DNA from 2 places in the Emticicia sp. W12TSBA100-4 genome. Region 1 is predicted to be linked to the other one. Evidence: riboswitches for the same ligand, from Rfam matches in the RefSeq annotation. Region 1 holds a riboswitch; the other holds the start of a gene.
The links. A riboswitch is a leader RNA that binds a small molecule or an ion and turns the genes downstream of it on or off. The one in region 1 is predicted to bind cobalamin.
Positions count from the first base shown of each region.

Region 2: it holds a riboswitch for cobalamin, as region 1 does, so the genes downstream of both, metE (5-methyltetrahydropteroyltriglutamate--homocysteine S-methyltransferase) here and ABR854_RS05230 (TonB-dependent receptor plug domain-containing protein) in region 1, are expected to answer to the same signal.

Region 1 covers NZ_JBELAU010000003.1:301,237-311,461, forward strand. The annotation lists gene ABR854_RS05215 (2,3,4,5-tetrahydropyridine-2,6-dicarboxylate N-succinyltransferase) at 87-893, shown strand; gene ABR854_RS05220 (voltage-gated chloride channel family protein) at 1,018-2,313, opposite strand; gene ABR854_RS05225 (helix-turn-helix transcriptional regulator) at 3,281-3,712, shown strand; cobalamin riboswitch at 3,850-4,099, shown strand; gene ABR854_RS05230 (TonB-dependent receptor plug domain-containing protein) at 4,238-6,289, shown strand; gene ABR854_RS05235 (YncE family protein) at 6,426-7,517, shown strand; gene ABR854_RS05240 (ParA family protein) at 8,277-9,041, shown strand; gene ABR854_RS05245 (hypothetical protein) at 9,113-9,439, shown strand.
Region 2 covers NZ_JBELAU010000001.1:190,342-200,566, reverse strand. The annotation lists gene ABR854_RS00950 (M14 metallopeptidase family protein) at 1-1,335, shown strand, start outside; gene ABR854_RS00945 (sugar phosphate isomerase/epimerase family protein) at 1,426-2,358, shown strand; gene ABR854_RS00940 (hypothetical protein) at 2,464-2,826, shown strand; gene ABR854_RS00935 (cysteine-rich CWC family protein) at 2,815-3,036, opposite strand; gene ABR854_RS00930 (Dph6-related ATP pyrophosphatase) at 3,033-3,749, opposite strand; gene ABR854_RS00925 (PAS domain-containing protein) at 3,771-4,271, opposite strand; gene metE (5-methyltetrahydropteroyltriglutamate--homocysteine S-methyltransferase) at 4,327-6,615, opposite strand; cobalamin riboswitch at 6,774-6,909, opposite strand; gene ABR854_RS00915 (hypothetical protein) at 7,032-7,934, opposite strand; gene ABR854_RS00910 (heavy-metal-associated domain-containing protein) at 8,019-8,366, opposite strand; gene ABR854_RS00905 (YHS domain-containing protein) at 8,375-8,629, opposite strand; partial or broken gene ABR854_RS00900 (PepSY domain-containing protein) at 8,643-8,777, opposite strand; gene ABR854_RS00895 (PepSY-associated TM helix domain-containing protein) at 8,793-9,746, opposite strand; gene ABR854_RS00890 (cytochrome-c peroxidase) at 9,847-10,225, opposite strand, start outside.

The sequences.
Region 1 (10,225 bases):
AAACCTTAAACTAAACACGTAAACACCTTATAATTAACCATTTACACCAAATAAAGCAAACAAATACTTTATATACTTATTTTATAATGAATCAAAGAGAAATCATCGAACAAGCATGGGATAACCGTGAATTATTAAAAGAACAAAGTACACAAGATACTATTAAAGAAATAGTTGATTTGGTTGATAAAGGAGAACTTAGAGTGGCTGAGCCAACAGCAGATGGATGGCAAACTAATGACTGGGTAAAGAAAGCTATTATCCTCTACTTCCCAATGCAACAAATGTCGGTACAAGAAGTTGGTATTTTTGAATACCACGATAAAATGAAACTAAAAACTGGCTACGATAAATTAGGTGTACGAGTTGTACCTCCAGCCGTGGCTCGTTATGGTGCTTTTTTAGCAAAAGGTGTTATCATGATGCCATCTTATGTAAATATAGGAGCTTATGTGGATAGTGGTACAATGGTTGACACTTGGGCGACAGTAGGAAGTTGTGCTCAAATCGGTAAAGATGTTCACCTTAGTGGTGGCGTTGGTATCGGTGGAGTGCTTGAACCACCTCAGGCTTCACCAGTAATTATCGAAGATGGTGCATTTATTGGTTCAAGATGCATCGTTGTAGAAGGTGCAAGAGTTGGAAAAAGAGCAGTTCTTGGTGCTGGTGTAACAATTACAGGCAGTTCAAAGATAATTGATGTAAATACTGGTACTGAATATATTGGATATGTACCTGATAACTCTGTTGTTATTCCAGGAATGTTACCAAAAAAATATCCTGCTGGAGAGTTTGGAGTTCCGTGTGCTTTAATTATTGGCCAAAGAAAGGCAAGCACTGACTTAAAAACATCACTCAATGAAGCTTTAAGAGAAAATAATGTTTCGGTTTAAGATAAAAACAACGAATTATCTGATACCAATAACAAACACAAAATGCCCATTCAAACTAATTTGAATGGGCATTTTTGATTAATGCTGTCTATTTACCAAAAACATATATATTATCCTCTTCAACTTACTCTGTCTTATTCATTTTTAAGCTCTTAGAGACCTCTACACGCTGCGAGTGATAAATTCCCTTACTGCCACTAAAATAATACGCCACAACACATGAAATAGCGTAAAACAGGATATATTCACCGCCAAATAATTCAACTCCAAGTATGATACTTGCCAAAGGAGTATTGGTAGCAGCGGCAAAGACCGCAATAAAGCCTAATCCCGCCAAAAGGTCAATCGGACAACCTAACAAAACAGCCAATGTATTCCCCAGAGTTGCTCCAATGAAGAAAAGAGGTGTTACTTCTCCACCCTTAAAGCCCATACTTAGGGTAATTGCAGTAAGTAACAATTTCCAAAACCAACTAAATGCCTCTACACCATCTTTATTAAATGCTGATACAATACTAACACCACTTCCACTTTGAGTCTTTACACCCAATCCAAGATAATCAGTTGTGCCAAGCAAATAACTTATCGCTAAAACTAATCCTCCGCCAACAATGGGTAGAATCCATTTTAGTTTGATAAACTTACTACTTGTTTCTTTAATCATATCTGAGGTTTTCACAAACAGCATGGCTACTAAACCAAAGGCAATACCTGATAATGTAACTTTTGCAACCAAAACAAAATCAACAGAAGGTTTTAACCACGAAACAGATTGATGATAGTTGATATAATATTCTGTATGCGTAATTCCACAGGCAGTACAAACAACATCGGCCACGATAGCAGCAAACAGACACGGCAATAAAGCATCATACTTGATACGCCCAATAGATAAAACTTCTAAGGCAAAAACTGCTCCTGCAATTGGGGTTCCAAAAACTGCCCCAAAACCTGCTGCAATTCCAGCCATGAGCAATACGCTATTATCACTTTTTGAAAGTCTAATGATTCTCGAAAAAAAAGAAGCAATACTTCCACCAATTTGAACTGCCGTTCCTTCTCTGCCAGCCGAACCACCAAACAAATGAGTAAAGACTGTGGTGAAAATAATGATAGGTGTCATTCTCAAAGGAACCCCATTTTCAGTGCTTTCGTGTATCTCATTAATGATTAAATTGTTTCCAGCCTCTGTGCCTTTTCCATAAAACTGATATAACATCGTGATTACAATCCCTGATAACGGTAATAGATAAATCAGCCAATTATTATTCCATCTAAGTTCAGTTGCAAAATCAAGCATCCACAAAAAAAATGCAACTAACAATCCAATTACAACAGCAACGGGTGTAACCAATAAAATGCTTCGGAATATATGTCGTATTAGTTCTATCTGCTCTCTTGTATTATTGTTCTTTACCATATAGTTCTGTTTAATCTCTCCTGTGTAGGGGAGAAGACTTAGATTATAAATTAAAAAGTTTTTGTTGCGAATGCGTTGGGTAGTTAATTGGCGAATATGTAGTTCATTTTTACCCGTATTTCAACGCTCGCTCTAAATTACGAGTAATTTGTTAGGTGTTGCGAATGAGTCGGGTAAAATAATGGCGAATACGTCGCTACATCAAAATCCAGAAGTACCAAAAAACACATGTTTAGATTAAGCCAGAAATATTTTTTGCGAATCCGAAGGCAAATAGACGAATCTGACGATTATTAATTTGCATGGAATAATAGGCAGCAAATACAAACATGAAAGACAAAATGACAGATTAAGTAAAGAATAGATCGTTAGTAAAATAAAAACTCCTACCTCAGAAAGATAGGAGTTTATGACGATTGAATCCCAAATTGTTGGTATTGCTACCCTCAATGTAAACCTTTACTTAAATTTTTCTTAAAATTCTTTTAATTAGAAAAGCAACGTAAGCCGATAGTTTTTTAATTTATTTAGAAAAGCACTTGTTAATACCTCTGAGTTTGTGTTTACAAAGATAAAGACATTTGTATTAAAAACAAAACATTTGGCAATTATTTTTAAATTTTATTTACTTATGTACTTTCTCTCATATTGTTCATTTAAATCAAATAATTGCTATTATTCTCAATTTCACAAAATTCAAATCGAGAATCTGGACTTTACTTGAGCCAACTTTTAAAAATTACGAAAGCACCTAAAATACAATATAAACAACTGATAATCAATTGGTTAATATTTGTAAACACCCTGTAAACAGCCTCTATTTACAAATATAAAAATATATTTACAAAAGTATTTGGTTTACAATCTCAAACAATTTATATTTGTACATAATCAGTTTATAATTGTAACTATTTACTCTTTTATACTGTTTCATTATGTAAAATTCATAATTTAACTTTGTGACAAAATGAACCTCAACGAAAAGATCAGACGCTTCATAAGTGAGCAAGATTTAACATCCACCAAGTTTGCTGACGAGATAGGTGTGCCTCGTCCGAGTATTTCACACATTTTATCTGATAGAAACAAGCCAAGTTTGGAAATTGTACAGAAAATGTACCGTAGATACCCCGAATTAGGTTTCAATTGGTTTTTGGAAGAAGATGAAACAACGATTAAAACACCCACTCAAGTATCTGGTAATCAAGCACTTACGAGCATAAAACGCCCAGAGTATTCGCCACGAGAATCGAATGAAAGAAAAATGCCAGAGCTTAATACAGCACAACAAAATCTGAATCCTGCCATTTTGTCAAATCTGAACCAAAACCATGGAAGCATTGCTCGTATCATGGTTGTCTTTACAGATGGAACAATTCAGGAGTTCAAGACCAACTGAAAAAATATTATCCCAAATTGAGATTCATTATAAAATGTCTTAACGGCCAAAACACATTACGTTTGTTTTGGCCGTTTTTTTATCCTCTACAATTACAAATCATATCTTCTGTTTTCAGAATCAATTTTATTCTATTACCTTTGTTTATGAATTACGGTGCTATCGGTAAAACTTCTTTTTGCTTTTAGCTTAATAGGGAATCTCGTCCAGCAGTAATGCTCCAATCGAGAACTGTCCCCGCAACTGTAAACCTCCTCAGAATTTCGGTTCTGAAAACTGATTGCCTTGTCTATGGCATACTTAGCTTTACCACTGCTTCTAACCAAGCGGGAAGGTGTCGCAATCAGTGAGGTGAGTCAGGAGACCTGCCGTATTTCGTATGTATCATTTGCTTTCGGAGGAAGAGCAATGTTGCGAATCATTTTCAAAATCCTTGTTTTTTATTAGTCGAAAAGCACCGACTTGACTAACCTTTATTTGGGTTTGAAGTGTGCTTTTTGAAGAATAATTTTATTCTATTTTCAAATGCAAAATCCTGCGAACGCTGCCTTACGGCGTATCAAGAAACTGGCCCAAAAAAGCCAGAATAATATTCCCAAAATTTTACTTTTGGGCTGGAGTTTTGGTATCTCAGTAGGGGCTTTTTCTCAAGAAATTTCATCACCCGATTGCAAGGATTGTAAGCAATTAAACGAAGTTCAGGTGTTCGGATTTTCGCCAGAAAAATTCATGGCGGGATTAAAAGTACAGAAGATTGACTCCATAAATTTGGCTCGATTTCAGTACCAAAACTTGTCAGATTTTTTGCAGTTCCAAGCACCCATAGCCCTAAAATCTTACGGCTCTGGCCAGCTCACAACCATCTCTTTTCGAGGAACCTCTGCAAATCATACAGCAGTACTTTGGAACGGTCTAAACATCAATTCACCAACAGTCGGGCTATCAGATTTATCTACAATCCCACTAATGGGTTTCGACCAAATGGCTATTCAGTATGGTTCGTCGGCAAGTTGTGTGGGTAGCGATGCAGTTGGAGGAAGCATTTTACTAAGCTCTGTACCTAACTGGAACAACAAAGGAGTGAATGCAGTGGTTGGCGGACAATACGGAAGTTTTAGAAGTGGAAATCTGAATGCAGGATTACGCTTCAGCAAAATCTATAAAAATGGCGTCCTCAACGGAAAAACACTTTTCTATGGTGGAAACATCCGAAACTTTGACGGTAAAACTCCAGCACTCAATGAATCAAGAATTGACAGGAATGGTCGTGAATACGCTATTGAACCTTCCGAAACTACTCAAAAAGGACTCGTACAAGATTTATATTTTAGATTTAATACGAATAAAAAATCTTCCTATCGACTTATTTACCTCAATGCTTGGCTTACTGATAATAAACTAACAATTCAACCGAGTATCATTGATTTTAGAGAAATTACTCAAACACAAGCATTAAGATTTATTGGCGGAACACAACTCGATAATACTTCAATAAAGCTTGGTTTCATCAGAGATATTTTAGATTATGGCAAAGGTGATTTCTTAAATCCAAGCAATGCCTCAACTGACCGATACATCATAAGAACCGAACATGACTTTATTAGCCATAAAAACCACGCCGGTTTGACCGTCAGAGCTGGTGGTGAATTCGTTCATTATGCCACCAGAGTTGATGGTTACGGGCCTGATATCATCCATGAAAACCGTGGCGATATATTTGCTCTTATCCGTAAATCATTTGAATGGAATAATCAACCAAATAAAATTATTACGACGCTTAACCTAAGACAAGCACTTTCAAGTCGATACAAAGCTCCATTCACCCCCGCATTTGGATTAATTTTAAATCTTTTTACGAATAAATCTCAACAATTGGAGTTCTTAGGAAATGTAGCTCGTAGTTATAGACTTCCTACTTTAAACGAACGGTACTGGAAAGTTTTGGGCAATATTGATATTCAACCAGAAAATGGTTTCAATAAAGAAATAGGTTTGGAGTATAAACAACTGCACGGACAATATTTCAAATCTTCTTTTTCGGTCAATGCTTTCCATAACCTCATCGACAACTGGACGTATTGGAATCCTGAGAAAAACTATAGGGTAGAAAATCTACAACAGGTTTTGAGCAAAGGAATAGAGTTTAGTTCTTCTCTCAAATACAATGATTTCATTCAGCAGAAAACTGCGGGTTTAATTTTGGCATATTCACTCACCTATGCTTCACAACAAAAAGTGTATGATGTCTATGCTCAAGACCTCATCGGTAAGCAACTTATCTATGTGCCTCGCCATGCGGTTTCTGGCAGTATTTATTACAGCAAAAAACGTTGGAATGCCAGCCTACAAGGGGTGTTCAATTCTGAACGCTATTTCACTTTCGACCACTCAGGTCAGCCTTTCCCGTCATACTTTATCCTTAACTCAACTTTTACACACAAAATCAAAATTATGTCGCAAGATGCTAACTTGATTTTTCAAGCTAATAATCTTACGAACACAGTTTATCCGAATGTCAAACGCAATGCGATGCCAGGTATCAATTTTCAATTGGCAGCAGTATTCAATTTTCATTAGACGCCCTAATATACTGCTAAGTGTATCACGGTATAGAGAAACTTTAGACAACATTATTCTCAACATCAGCAAACAGTCAAAAAGCATTAATAGTAAATTTTCAAACTAAAATTGCGGTAGGCCCGCCCAAAGAAAAATGACAAACAATTTTTTATCAACACGCACACTCAGAAATCTAAGTTTAATTTCATTAACAGCCATCGCATTTAGTTCATGCGAGAAAACAGAAAGTACTCCAGCACAACCTTATGATGATGGCGTCTTCATTATTAACTCAGGAAACTTTTTTGATAATAACGGAACGCTCTCTTTAGTGAACAGAAGTAGCAAAACCGCCTCGACTGACATTTTCTTAAAAGAGAATAACACTTCGATAGCAGGCGGTATTACAGATTATTCAGAGATTGACGAAAAAGGCATTATATTGGTAGATAATTCAACCGATGGAAAAGACGCCATTGAAATAGTCAACGCTCGTACATTCAAAAGTATAGCAAGTATTAAAGGAGAAATAGATAACCCAAGAAAAGTAGTTAAGGCAGGAGCTAACAAAGCCTACATAACCTGCTGGGATACATTTAATCCTGACTATTCATACAAACAAGGCTTCGTGGCAGTGCTTGACTTATCCACTAATAAAATCACAAAAAAGATTCCAGTTGATAAAGGAGCAGAGAGTATCTTAGTAATTGGTACAACGGCTTACGTTGGTAATGTTGGCAGTCAGAAAACAATTAAGGTAATTGATACACAGAAGGACGAAGTAACGACTACGATTGAAGTAGGTGCGAATCCAAGTAATTTTACTTTAGATGCGTCAAATAAAATTTGGATGATTGCCGAAAAAGAATTGAAGTTGTTTAATCCAACGACTAAAATAGTGGAAACAAAATTGAAAGCTGGTACGAATGATAAAAAATCTCCGAGCAGTTTAAGCATCAGTAAAGATAAAAAAACACTTTATTGTACCTACAATTTTTATGATGCAGCCGATGGTTATAAACTTAAAGGAGAAGTAAATGCAATTGATATTGCTACTGGCACAAGCAAAACTTTTATCAATAGAACATTTACAGCTGTTGGCTTCGACACTGAAAGTGACATTATTTACACAAGTCTGATTCCGTCATACAAACAAGCTGGTTATATTTTCAGATACCAAACCTCAGGAACATTAATAGATTCAGTAAAAGCTGAGATAGCTCCGAGCGGATTTTATTTTAAATAAAAGAAAAAACGAATCAGACATTTTATAAGGAGGAAGGCAACTTTCTCCTTTTTTGTTTTATAATTTATACTAAAATTTATCCCTAAAATTCATTTTTAGCGTCCAAATTTGAAAATGCACCACATTATTGGATAAATGAAATTTTCCCATCCATATTACAAACTAATGCTACCTAATTTTAAGCCCCAAATAACTCCATTGAAGCCATCCAAGATTACAGATAAGGTAGTTTATCATTTCTTAAAAAACACACCGCTTAAAAACGATTTTCAAGACCTTTTGAAACCCAAACCTTTTCTATAATATTATACTATTCGTACATATTTATATACTTATAAAATATTTTTCATACACAACAAACAATACTTTTAATACTTTCTTATATTTTTATTTATATAATACTATAAGAACTTTAAATTATATATAATTTTTACTTTTAAATTTACACATATAAATTGGTTTATTATATAAATAAGTTTTATATTTTTAATTAAGTATATAAATATTATTATTTTGAAATGTATTTTTTAAATATATACTTAACAATATTTTTATACATATTTTTTTGTTATTAAATATTAATCATTAAGATTTTAACAATAAATATTTAACAATTAATAAGTACTATTACAAAATATAAGTATATTTTGTTAGATATTAACTTATTAAAAAATACTGTGGATAAAATTAATAACAACGATATTGCTGATATATTTTATTTGACCTATATTGCGGGTAAATATTATTCTTTCATATCCAATGATTATTAGCGTAGTTAACAACAAGGGGGGGGTTGGCAAAACCACTTCAACTCAAAACTTAGGAGCGGCGTTTCAAAAATTTGCAGGAGCAAGAGTCCTGTTTATTGACCTGGATGGACAAGCGAGTTTGACTCGTTGCTTCGGAGTACAAGAAGCTCAAGTAGGAAAAAATCACGTAGGAAATTATTTGACTGGTGAATTATCATTCGATACCGTAGCCATTGAAACACCCATTGGTGATTTACTACCAAGCTCTGCTGAACTGAATGCTAAAGAGGATACCATCAAGGCATCGCCTGTATTTCCATTCAACTTAAAATTATTACTTGATAAGGTCAAGAAAAATTATGAGTTCATCATGATAGACTGTCCGCCAACACTTTCGGGTATGACACGAATTGCACTCATTGCTTGCGATATGTATTTGGTTCCGCTTCAAGCCGAATTTTTGAGTTATGAGGGTTTGCGTAATTTCTTGATTTACTCATCGGAGCTTCAACAGATAAGTCCAAATACACATTTGGGTGGAGTATTTGCAACTCGATACAATCCGAAGATAAACAAAAAATTAAGTAACGACTTAGTTGAAGCAACCAAACAGCAGCTTGGCGATAAGTTTTTCAAAACTACGATTCGTGATAACATTGCAGTTTCGGAAGCACAAGCCAATGGCACGGATATTTTTTCTTACTCGCCAGATAGTAATGGAGCAATGGACTATTATAACCTGACCAAAGAAATTTTGGAAAGTATAAAACAGTAGATTGTTCATAGAGCACCTAAAAGATTTTGAATATACTAATAAGATAGTATCCTAAAGTAAAATTTAAGACAATGGCAAAAAATAAAAATTTCACATTTGAAAGTTTAGTTCCAGCAGGCAAAACCGCTGAAAGTGCAGCAGCAACTCAAGCAAATACGATACTAAATGCTATGCAAGAATCTGGGCCATCAACCAAAGTCACTTTTGACTGCCCGAATGAACTTGTTGAACAAATGAAAGACTATGGGTACTGGGAAGGCATGTCACAAAAAGATATTATAATAGAAGCACTTGGTGTATTCTTTGAAGACAAAAAGATAAAAGAACGCCCAGAAAAAGTAAAAATGCGTAAGAAAGTTGGTCGTAAGCCGAAAGCATTAAAGGCTTTTATGAGTTAAATATAATAAATTTCCTCTGTAAGTTTCAAATCCTGAAACTACGTATCAGAGCATAGTAGCCATTAATTCTCAAAGAAACTGGTATACTATGCTCTTACAACTATTATCAGCATTCTCCAATAAGAGGTATATAATGAAGACTTAATTTAGAATTATTCAGTAGGGGACTCAATTACTTTAGATATTCTCAACACATATTCACAAAATATTTCACTTTTTCCACAAATGTTCCACGTGGATTTTTCTGCATTTGTGGATTTATTTTTCCGAAAATAGTCAATTTGAAGAAATGAAATACTACTTATCAACACTCTACAACTGGCAAGTAAGAAAAATTATCCATACGTTTCAGAAACTACAAATTTATTATTCCCTGATTGAGAATACTCTAACTTAATTTTCGTTTGAAAAATCATTCTAATTTCTGTAAGCAATCATACATGAGATTAAATCTATTTAACGCAATTTGTTCAAAATAGCCTTAACAATAACAGCAGTTTCTTAAAAAATTATATTAATTTAATTGTAGATTTATTCGAAAACCTTGTTTTTAAGCTTTGCGAGAATTGAATATTTACCGACAATCTATCAGGAAACATTTTTCATTCAATTCTCAGCCACAACAAAAATGAGCAAATCATTGAATTAGTCGATAAAATTTAAATGTACTAAACGGAGCAATTTGAATTTTGAAGAGTGTAGTAAGGTGAGAAGTGAGTGAAGGGGTCGAGTAGAAAAGAACACCAATAGGGTTTATATTTAATACTAATTTTACTTATTAAATAT
Region 2 (10,225 bases), on a different contig from region 1:
GCGAAGGTTCAGGCCTTGACGAGCCTTCTGGATAAACTCCAAATCAATTATGGTTTTGCAGCTAAAGAATCTACGGCAACTGGTTTTGGTTATCAAAGCTTGAAAGACGAGAGCTTCAAAATAGAAACTAATGATTTGATTATCAGCACCTATCAACCAAAAGGAACATTTGTAAAGATTTTGTTTGAACCCAAAACAGCCCTCGAAGACTCGGTAACTTATGACCTCACAACTTGGTCGTTGGCGTATGGTTACGGTTTAAAGGCTTTCGCTACCAAAGAAAAATTAGCAGTAGGTAACTCGCAAATGACAAGCGTTAAACAAGCAAGCATAGAAGGCAAACCTTATGCGTATGTAGCAGCATGGAAATCGTTTGAAGATGTAAAGTTTTTATCGAAAGTTTTGGCAGCGGGCATCAAAGTAAGATTCAACGAAAATCCGTTCGAGATTGACGGTAAAAAATTTGATGCGGGTTCGTTGATTATTACTCGCACCAATAATGAGCGAATGGGAGATAAATTCGATAAAACGATTTTATCAGCCGCTAAAGAATTTAATATCAATCTTTTAGGCACTACTTCAGGCATGGTTATGAGCGGAAATGATTTCGGTTCTGGTTCAGTAAATGTACTTAAAAATCCAAGAGTTGCTTTGATTGCGGGTGATGGTGTAGTTTCAACGGCTTTTGGCGAAGTTTGGCATTTCTTCGAGCAGCAAATCAAATACCCGATTACGGTAATTGAGGGAAGTTCGTTTTCAAGAGTACCACTTGAGCAACTTGATGTAATTGTTTTGGCTGATGGTAGTTATGACCGAATTTTTGGTAATGGCGATGCTTTGAAAAAATGGATTCAAAACGGTGGAAAAGTAATTGCTCTCGAAGGTGCAACTGGCTATTTTGCCGATAAAGATGGGTATGCTTTGAAACGTAAAAAAGATGCTTCAGCAAACGATAAAGCCGAACTCAAAACCTATGGTACTCGTGAGCGTGAGGGAATCATGGAGCAAATTCCAGGAGCTATTTTTAAGGTAGAAATTGACAAAACGCATCCACTCGGCTACGGCACAGATGGTTTTTATTATGCACTCGTGCGTGATGTTTATAACTATGATTACATGAAAGATGGTTGGAATGTAGGGTATATCAAAGAAAACAATCATATAACTGGTTTTGCAGGAAAAATTGCGAAAGAAAAAATGAAAAATACGCTAACTTTCGGTGTGCAAGAAATGGGGCGTGGAAAAATTGTTTACATGGCCGATTCTCCACTTTTCAGAGGTTTTTGGTATTCGGGTAAATTGATTTTTGGTAATGCTCTATTTACTGTGAATTAGACACGAGATGCGAGATTGGAGATACGAGATGAAAAAATCTCAATTCTTGTATCTCCAATCTCGCTTCTCACTTCTCAACTCTATAAAACTATGAACAACACTCGACGCTCGTTTCTGAAAACAGTGCCATTGGCAGGTGCAGCGGCTTTCTCAAGTCCAGTTTTTGCTGAAACACCTCAACCAACTACTAAAACCGCCAGCCGAATAAAACTCAGTGTGTCGAGTTATTCGTATTGGCATTTTAAAGGTGATAAATTCCCGATTGAAAAAGTAATTGACGAAGCAGCAAAACTCGGACTCGACGGCATTGATGTACTTCACCGACAAATGGACGGCGAAGAAAATGCTTATTTGCAGAAACTAAAAAAACACGCTTTCGTAAATGGAATTGCCATGACTTGTTTGTCGATTCACCAAGGTTTTGTTTCGCCCGATAAGGCAGTTTTGAAACAACACATTGACCATACTATTCATTGCCTTGAATTGGCCTACAAAATGGGGATTCCGTGTATGCGTTTGAATACGGGTCGTTGGGGAACTATCAAATCTTTCGATGATTTTATGGCCAAGCGAGGCATCGAACCTGCCATTGAGGGCTACACCGAAGATGAAGCTTTCAAATGGTGCATTGATAGTATTCAGCAGTGCATGAAAAAAGCCGAAGAATGTGGAATTTTGCTGGCTCTCGAAAACCACTGGGGACTTGGCTCAACTCCCGAAGGAATGCTTCGTATCAAAAATGCCATTGATTCGCCGTGGTTGGGGCTATTGATGGACACGGGTAATTTCTTAGAAAATCCTTATGACAAACTGGAGAAAATTGCCCCACAAACCAACTTCGTACAAGCCAAAACTTATTACGGTGGTGGCGAATGGTATTCGCTTGATTTAGATTACAAACGCATTGTTGATATTTTGAAAAAAGTAAATTATCAAGGATATATTTCGATTGAGTTTGAAGGAAAAGAAGACCCTAAATCGGGCGTTCAGAAAAGTGTTGATTTATTGAGAAAATACATATAAAACGATGTCCGATGATGGATATTCGATGTTGGGTGTTTTGATTTTGTAAATAAACCCAAGCCTCGAACATCGAATATCAAACATCAAGCATCCAGCATCAAAATAATGAGTTACAATATTCAAGTTTACACAGCCAAAACAATGTTGGCCGAAATGGAGGCCGAATCGGAGGATTTTTTCGATAATGATAAAAATCTGATTCCTTTCACAGAAAAGCAAATTCAGGTTTTAAAAGAACGTCTTTTAGAACAAAATTTTGAAATATCGAAAGAAGATAAAAAAGGCATTACTTTCAAAAACGATAATTTTGAAGGCATGAGAGCCATTCTGACTTCCAACGCTTTATACTTGCGTTCGAGCTTCGATGATGCTTTTGAAATAGGCATGATGGCGTCTGAATTGGCCGATTCGGGCGAATTTGCCAAATACGACCCTCAAGCTGATGGTTGGGAAGTTTTAGGCGAGTAATTGCTTGGCTTGGTATTCTTGCTGAAGTTCTTTCAAACACGAAAGACACAAACACGCTCCATCAAAATCCCAAACGGTTATTTCTCTGATATACTGCGTTTCATCGAATGTAAGGCGAGTATTTTGGCAGTCGCACCGACTGGCGTTATTTGCCTTACACGTAAAAATATTTCCACAGCGTGGGCAGCTATCGGGTGCGTGTTTGTTCATTTGGGCAATAAATCGGTAAAATAGTAGGTAGAAATGTGTTCGTTTCCGTCAGAATCTTTAAAATTATACGTTTTATCAACGGTTTCGCCAAGTTCAAAACCAATTGTTTGCTTGAAATAAGGTGCTTCGTAAACAAACGTATGAAATTCACCGTTTTCGCCACAGGGGTCTATATTTGCGGGAAGTTCTTTGATAAAGTCTCGGTCGAGGATTTTTCCGCAAAAAGATTTATCCAGTACATTTCCATTGACACTCACTACAATAGTTTTGAAGCCTAAATCCCAAAACTCAGCCAAAAGTTCGAGCGAAGGGCGTTTCCAGATTGGAAAAACACCTCTCATGCCAAGCATAGTCAAACGTTCTTCTCGATGCTGACGCAAATCTTCTAAGAAAATATCTCCAAAAATCGAGTATTCAATACCTTTTTCTACCATTGGCCTAAGCATTGCTGCCATTTGGGCATGGTATTCTTCCATCGAAACAGTTTCTGAAAGGCGAACTTTTACTAATTCCAATCCAATACTTTCAGCTTGTTTGTCGAGCAGTTCTTCACGCACACCGTGCATAGATACACGCCCGAAAGCATCGTTTACCGTTGTTAGCAAACTCTGAACATCATAGTTTTTATCTTTCAAAACATGGTAAAGCGACAAAGCAGAGTCTTTCCCGCCCGACCAATTCATCAATGCTTTTTTCGGTGACTTTGTCTGCATGATTTGTGTATTTTCGTTTACTCAGCAAACCTCTTTTTCAAGTGCTAAAAAATGGGTAAAGTTGCCTGAATCATTCATCAGCGGAAAAATTTCGATGTTGCAATTATAAACTTCTCCGTTTTTTCGATAATTGATAACCTTGGCTTTTAATGACTCAAATTTTTGTAGATTTTCACGAATTTTATTTCTACTTTTTTCATCTGTTTTTTCTCCTTGCAGCATCATCGGCTTATTACCAATCAATTCTTCTTCCGAATATCCTGTTAGTTTCACAAAATTATGACTTATCCAAATGATTTCTCGTTCTAAATTCGTGATAATTATCGAATAGTTTTCAAGCAAAAAATCTCGAAAAGGCAAATCTACCTGCCAAGAAAACTGCTTTTTCAAGGTTTCTATTTTTTTCAAATCTTCGGCAATATCTATTTGCTTTTGCAACAACGGATGAGCAATTCCCCAGCTATGCAAAGGCACATTTGCACCTGTTCTCTTCTGTCGTGATAATCCCGAAACAAAATCCATCTATCTATTTTTTAAAGTTAGGTTTGGCCACCAGTGCAGCCAAACCAGTTGAAATTTAAGCAAATTCAGTCACTCGTTCTCTTACTCGCTGAGCCGCCTCAATCATATTTCTAAGTGCCTGTTCGGTTTCTGGCCATTTACGGGTCTTCAGTCCACAATCGGGGTTCACCCAAAGGTTTTCGGCTGGTAAAACCTCCATCGCTTTTAGCAATAAAACTTCCATTTCTTCTACACTTGGCACCCGTGGACTATGAATATCATATACACCTGGCCCAATTTCGTTAGGATAATTGAATTTAGCAAATGCTTCGAGCAATTCCATTTGCGAGCGAGAGGTTTCAATCGTAATCACATCGGCATCCATTTCGGCAATATTTTCGATAATGTCATTAAATTCAGAATAACACATGTGAGTATGAATCTGAGTTTCGTCTTGCACACCCGAGGCCGAAATTCTGAACGCATCAATGGCATTTTTTAGATACGCTGCTCGTTTGGCTTGACGCAACGGAAGCCCCTCACGCAAAGCAGCTTCATCAATCTGAATGATTTTGATGCCAGCTCTCTCCAAATCAACCACTTCGTCACGAATTGCCCACGCAATCTGCATCATGGTTGTACTACGTGGCTGGTCATCTCGCACAAACGACCATTGCAAAATCGTAATTGGCCCAGTAAGCATTCCTTTCATGGGCTTTTGGGTCAGCGACTGAGCGTATTTGCTCCATTCTACTGTCATTGCAGTTTTTCGTTCGATATCGCCAAAAATGATGGGAGGTTTCACACATCGAGAACCATAACTCTGCACCCAACCATTTTCAGAAAATACAAAACCGCTGAGGAGTTCGCCAAAATATTCGACCATATCATTTCGCTCAAATTCGCCATGAACCAGCACATCGAAGCCTAATTCTTCTTGCCAAGCCACCACTTTTTGTGTGTGCAGTTTAATGAATTCGTTGTATTGAGCAACCGAAATTTCGCCCTTCTTAAATTTTGCTCGAATGGCACGAATTTCGTCAGTTTGTGGAAATGAACCAATGGTTGTAGTCGGAAAAAGCGGTAAACTTAAAATGCTTTTTTGCAAGCGTTGACGCTCCAAAAATGGGCTTTTTCTATCTAAATCACTTGGTTTAACATCGTTTACTCTATTTTTTACGTGTGATTTGTGAATCAAAGTCGAAGTTTGTCGTCGTTGAATTGACGCTTGATTTTTGGTAAGACATTCAATGTTTTGATTAACAACGACTTCATAAATTTCAGTTATTTCGATGAGTTTTTGTTGAGCAAAAGCCAACCAATCTTTTATTTCGGCCGAAATTTTTGTTTCGTTTTCCAAGTTACACGGCGTATGAATAAGTGAACACGATGGAGCAAGCATCACTCTATTTGTACCCAACGTTTTTATTGCTTTTTCAACAATAGGAATAACTTTTTTATAGTCGGTTTTCCAGATATTTCGGCCGTCAATCAAGCCAAGCGATAATGTAAAATCTTTAGGAATTTTGGGTAAAATTTCTTCTAACTGCTCGGGACATCTGACCAAATCAAGGTGCAATGCACAAATCGGAAGATTCAAAGCAGCAAGGATATTCTCCTGCAAGCCATCGAAATAAGTAGCCAATAAAATTTTGAGTGCAGGAAATTCTTTGCGAATGGTTTGATAAACGACTCTTAAAGCATCTTTGGTTTGGTAATTAATATCCAAAGCCAAGAATGGCTCGTCGAACTGAATCCACTCTGCACCTTCGTTAACGAGGCGGGCGACTAAATCACTATAAACTGGCAGAAGTCGGTCGAGCAAAGAGAGTTTATCGAATCCTTCCTCTTTTTCTTTACCAAGCAAAAGATAACTTACGGGCCCAATAATGACTGGTTTTGTAATAATTTCCCCATTTTTTGCTTCTCGAAACTCATTAATTATTTTTTCGGCGTTGAGTTTGAAGGTCTGAAAACGAGTAAATTCTGGTACAATGTAATGATAGTTGGTATCGAACCACTTGGTCATTTCCATTGCTTTGAGGTCGAAACCATTTTGTTGATAGCCTCTGGCCATTGCAAAGTACTGGTCAGCTTCGGGCAAGTGTTTCAGTACTTCAAAACGTTGAGGAATTACTCCAAACATCAAGCTGTGGTCTAAAACGTGGTCATAGAACGAGAAATCATTGCTTGGAATTAGGTCAATGCTCAATTCTCGCTGCAATTTCCAGTTTTCGATTCTGATTTTTTTCCCAACTTCAAGTAATTCTGAAAGAGAACTTTTGCCTGACCAGTAGGATTCACAGGCTTTTTTGAGTTGTCGATGGCTTCCGATGCGTGGGAAACCGAGGTTGTTTTTTAGCATACTGTTAAAGAGTTTGAGTGAAACAAAAGAGTTTTTAGAAAACCATTTGTTCATTTCCTAACGGTATGCTTTCACACTAAGATAGCAAGGAATAGCACTCGTAGCTCATGAGCGTACAAGCGAAATATGCCTGACCAATGCCTTATTCGTGAAAGCATTTTGTCGATACGTAGTTGGCAAGTATCCCGACTTAGAGGTAAAACCCTCAATACGGTTGCACGTCAGCTCGTGATTCTCACACGATTCCTTTTTAATACTACCTCATCAGTAGTAACCAAAAACGCTTTTATTGAAAGAACGCCCAAAGATAATAACGAATTTTATTATTCAGATATATAATCTATAATTTTTAAATAAATTAGAATATTTATCTAAAATATTTACAAATAAAGCAATTTTTATCTACATAAGGATATTTAAAAGCCTACTGTCAGAAAAACCGAAGATTGCGGTCGAGTTTTGAGTTCTCCACCACCTAAGTTTTGAACGAGAGGTTCTTGAAAAGTAAATCCAGCCGTAAACGCTTTGTAATAGGCTTGAACTCCAAGGCTACCGAGCAAAGTATAGCCTCCTGTTTGAGAATTTAGTACGCCATCTTTGCGGTCCTTAAAACCATAATCAATCGTAGAGCCGATATTTGGCATAATAGAAAGATGCCCGAAGTTTTTTGTATAAAAAGCTGTGATGGAAGCACTTAGTCGATTGCCGAATTTATAATACTCATTGCTCTTGGTCGAAATCCTCCCTCCTACTTCGGTGTTTAAACCCAATTTTTTATAACGAACAGTGTGAATGGCACTCAACAAAAAATCAGTACTACCCGTACCCAACTGAAAATTGGGGTTTACGGCTTCGCCACCATAACCATATTCAAACTTGCCAGTTGGGAGTTTTACTCCTCCACCAATCATTAAATTATGGTAGATTCCACTGGTATTAGTCGAATCCAGAAAAGTGTTTAACACATTATAATGAGCCAAAATTGTTGCATCACCCACGCCGTTTTTTCGCTCTTCAGTACCCGAATAAAGCAAGGTTTGTTGGTTATCGTTGTAAGGCAAAAATGCCATTACTTGCAAATTTTTGACGGGATAAAAACGTCCCCAAACTTCGAGTGTTTGGTAATCTTCTTTAGTTTTTAATAATTGGCTATTGAGGTGCGAATCGAAGCTCCGTAAACGATAACGCAGACCTACAAATTGGCTGCCCGAGCGAGGCAAAAGTCCAACAAATGAACTTCCGTTTGCACAACCACACAAATCGCAGGCCGACGCTGATAAACTACTGATTAGTAGCGTTATATATAGTAATTTCTTCATTATGTTTCGTTGCGGCACAAGTTTTCAACTTCTGTGTTTAGAAAATTTTATTACTCAATCACAAGTTAGAAACTTGTGCTACTTTTATTTACAAATAGTTGTGTCCATTAGGCAGCAATCTCGCAGACGTTCTCGTTTATAAATATCGGCTTTCAACTCGTCAGCGTCAAAGCCGATTGAGGCGATGTATTTTTTCAAATTGGCAAGGTTTGTTTTGCTCGAATCAAATTTGATAATAATTTGCTTTTTCTCAACATCAACTATTACGTCTTTCACTCCTTTTTCAAAGACAATATTTCTACCTAAATTGTATTTGCATTTTTCGCATACTCGGTTGGTATTCACAACAGCAGATACAGGCTTATCAAAAACATTTGCACAAATACCTGATAATGAAAATGTTAGCGTAGAAATAAAGTCTTTGCGATTCATAGAACCTCCTATTTTTTGATATACTTATCGGGATTTTTCACAAAACTCTCTTTACAAGATTCGCTACAAAAACCGTATTCTACCTCTTTATGCTTGACCGTTATTTTGCCGCCTTTTTTTACTTTCATATGGCAAACTGGATCTTCGAGTTTGGTTTCTTTTTCAGCAACTTTTTTATCCTTTTGCTTTGGATTTGCTTCTTGAGCCATAAGATTTGAAGAGACAAAAAGCATGAAAACAGACATTATTACTATATTTTTCATAAATCTTATTTGTTTAGATTGTTTTAGATTTTACGAACTTACGCCGCCACCAAAGCATAAAGCCAGTGATAGCCAATAAGCCAGGTGTTAGACCGAGAATTACATAGAGAATCTTCACTGGAATACCACCATAATTGCCTACGTGAAGCGGAAAAAATAGTGCTTATACTTTATCCCAAAAAGCTAAATCACCGAAGCGACTTGTACTTAAAAACTCGCCAGTGTTGGCATCAAATCTTACTACATTTCCACCCGCAAACATCGGATTTTGGTCTTTCAGATTCCCCCGAACGCTGAACTTTTTATCGGGTTGAGTTGGTAAATAGACATAAGACGGCACTAAATCAGGCATTTTTTGTAGGCTTTCGGCATACATTTTATCAAGCGATGCCTTCACCAAAATATTATTCGGTGTCGGAATTGTTTCTTTTTTCCAAGTTTCTGACTCAAAAGCAAATAAATTCATCCAAAAACCTGTAAAAAACACAATCACATTAAGCAAAAGCGACCACACGCCCACTACTCGGTGCAAATCTGAGCTTAACATTCGCCAGTTCTTGGTTTTTATTTTTACTTTGAAAGTCAGCACTTTCCAAATAAATTTTCGGTAAACTATAAAACCAGTAATAATTGAAATGAGCATCGTTAGTCCAAAAATGGCGGTAAGTGCTGCCCCTGGCATTCCGAGGTGAAAAGAAAAATGAAACTGAAAAATCCATTCAATCCAGCCTACTTCCAAATCATCGCTTCGGCCCGAACGCAAAATTTCGCCCGTGTATTGGTTGATGTTTATCGCTCCTAAATCATAAGATTCTAAACGAGCATCATTCAAATACAATCGCAAATGATACGATTGGTCTTTTTCGGCCATTGGGTTTATCCACGCAATTCCGTCTAAGTTTGGGTATTTATTCGTAATGATTTTATATAAACTATCAAGCGGCAAAACATTTGCTTCGGGCTTGACTGTCAATGATTTACGATAAATTAATTCATCCAATTCATCTTGAAAAACCAATACCGAACCACTCAGACCCAACAGGATCAGAAATACTCCTGTGATGAGTCCAAACCAACTGTGGATACTAAAAAGTAGGCGTTTAAATTTATGATTCATATTTTTAGGTCAAAACAATATTAACTTGATTAGTAGCAAAGTAAATCCATTTCTAATTTATTCGATAACACCACAAGTTAGAAACTTGTGCTACTAAACTTTAGGGTGCTGCAAATCTTTTGTTTGTCAAAAACTCATTATCGGTCAAAGTTTTCAAGAAAGCTATCAGCTTTTTCTGTTCATCAGCAGTGATTTGAATACCCAATTTCTGTCCATTTTTGAGCGATGGGTCGAGCGTTGGCACATCCAAAACCGATTCGTTGTAGTGCCTCAGTACTGCTTCGAGCGTATAAAAACGCCCATCGTGCATGTAAGGCCCCGTAATAGCTACATTTCTGAGGCTCGGAACTTTAAACTTATAATTATCTTTTTCGTTTTGGGTGATTCTCGCACGTCCCGTATCTTCGATATTATAAACTGCCAAACCATTATTTCGATAACTTTGGTCGGTAAAAAGTTCACCCGAATGGCACGAAGCA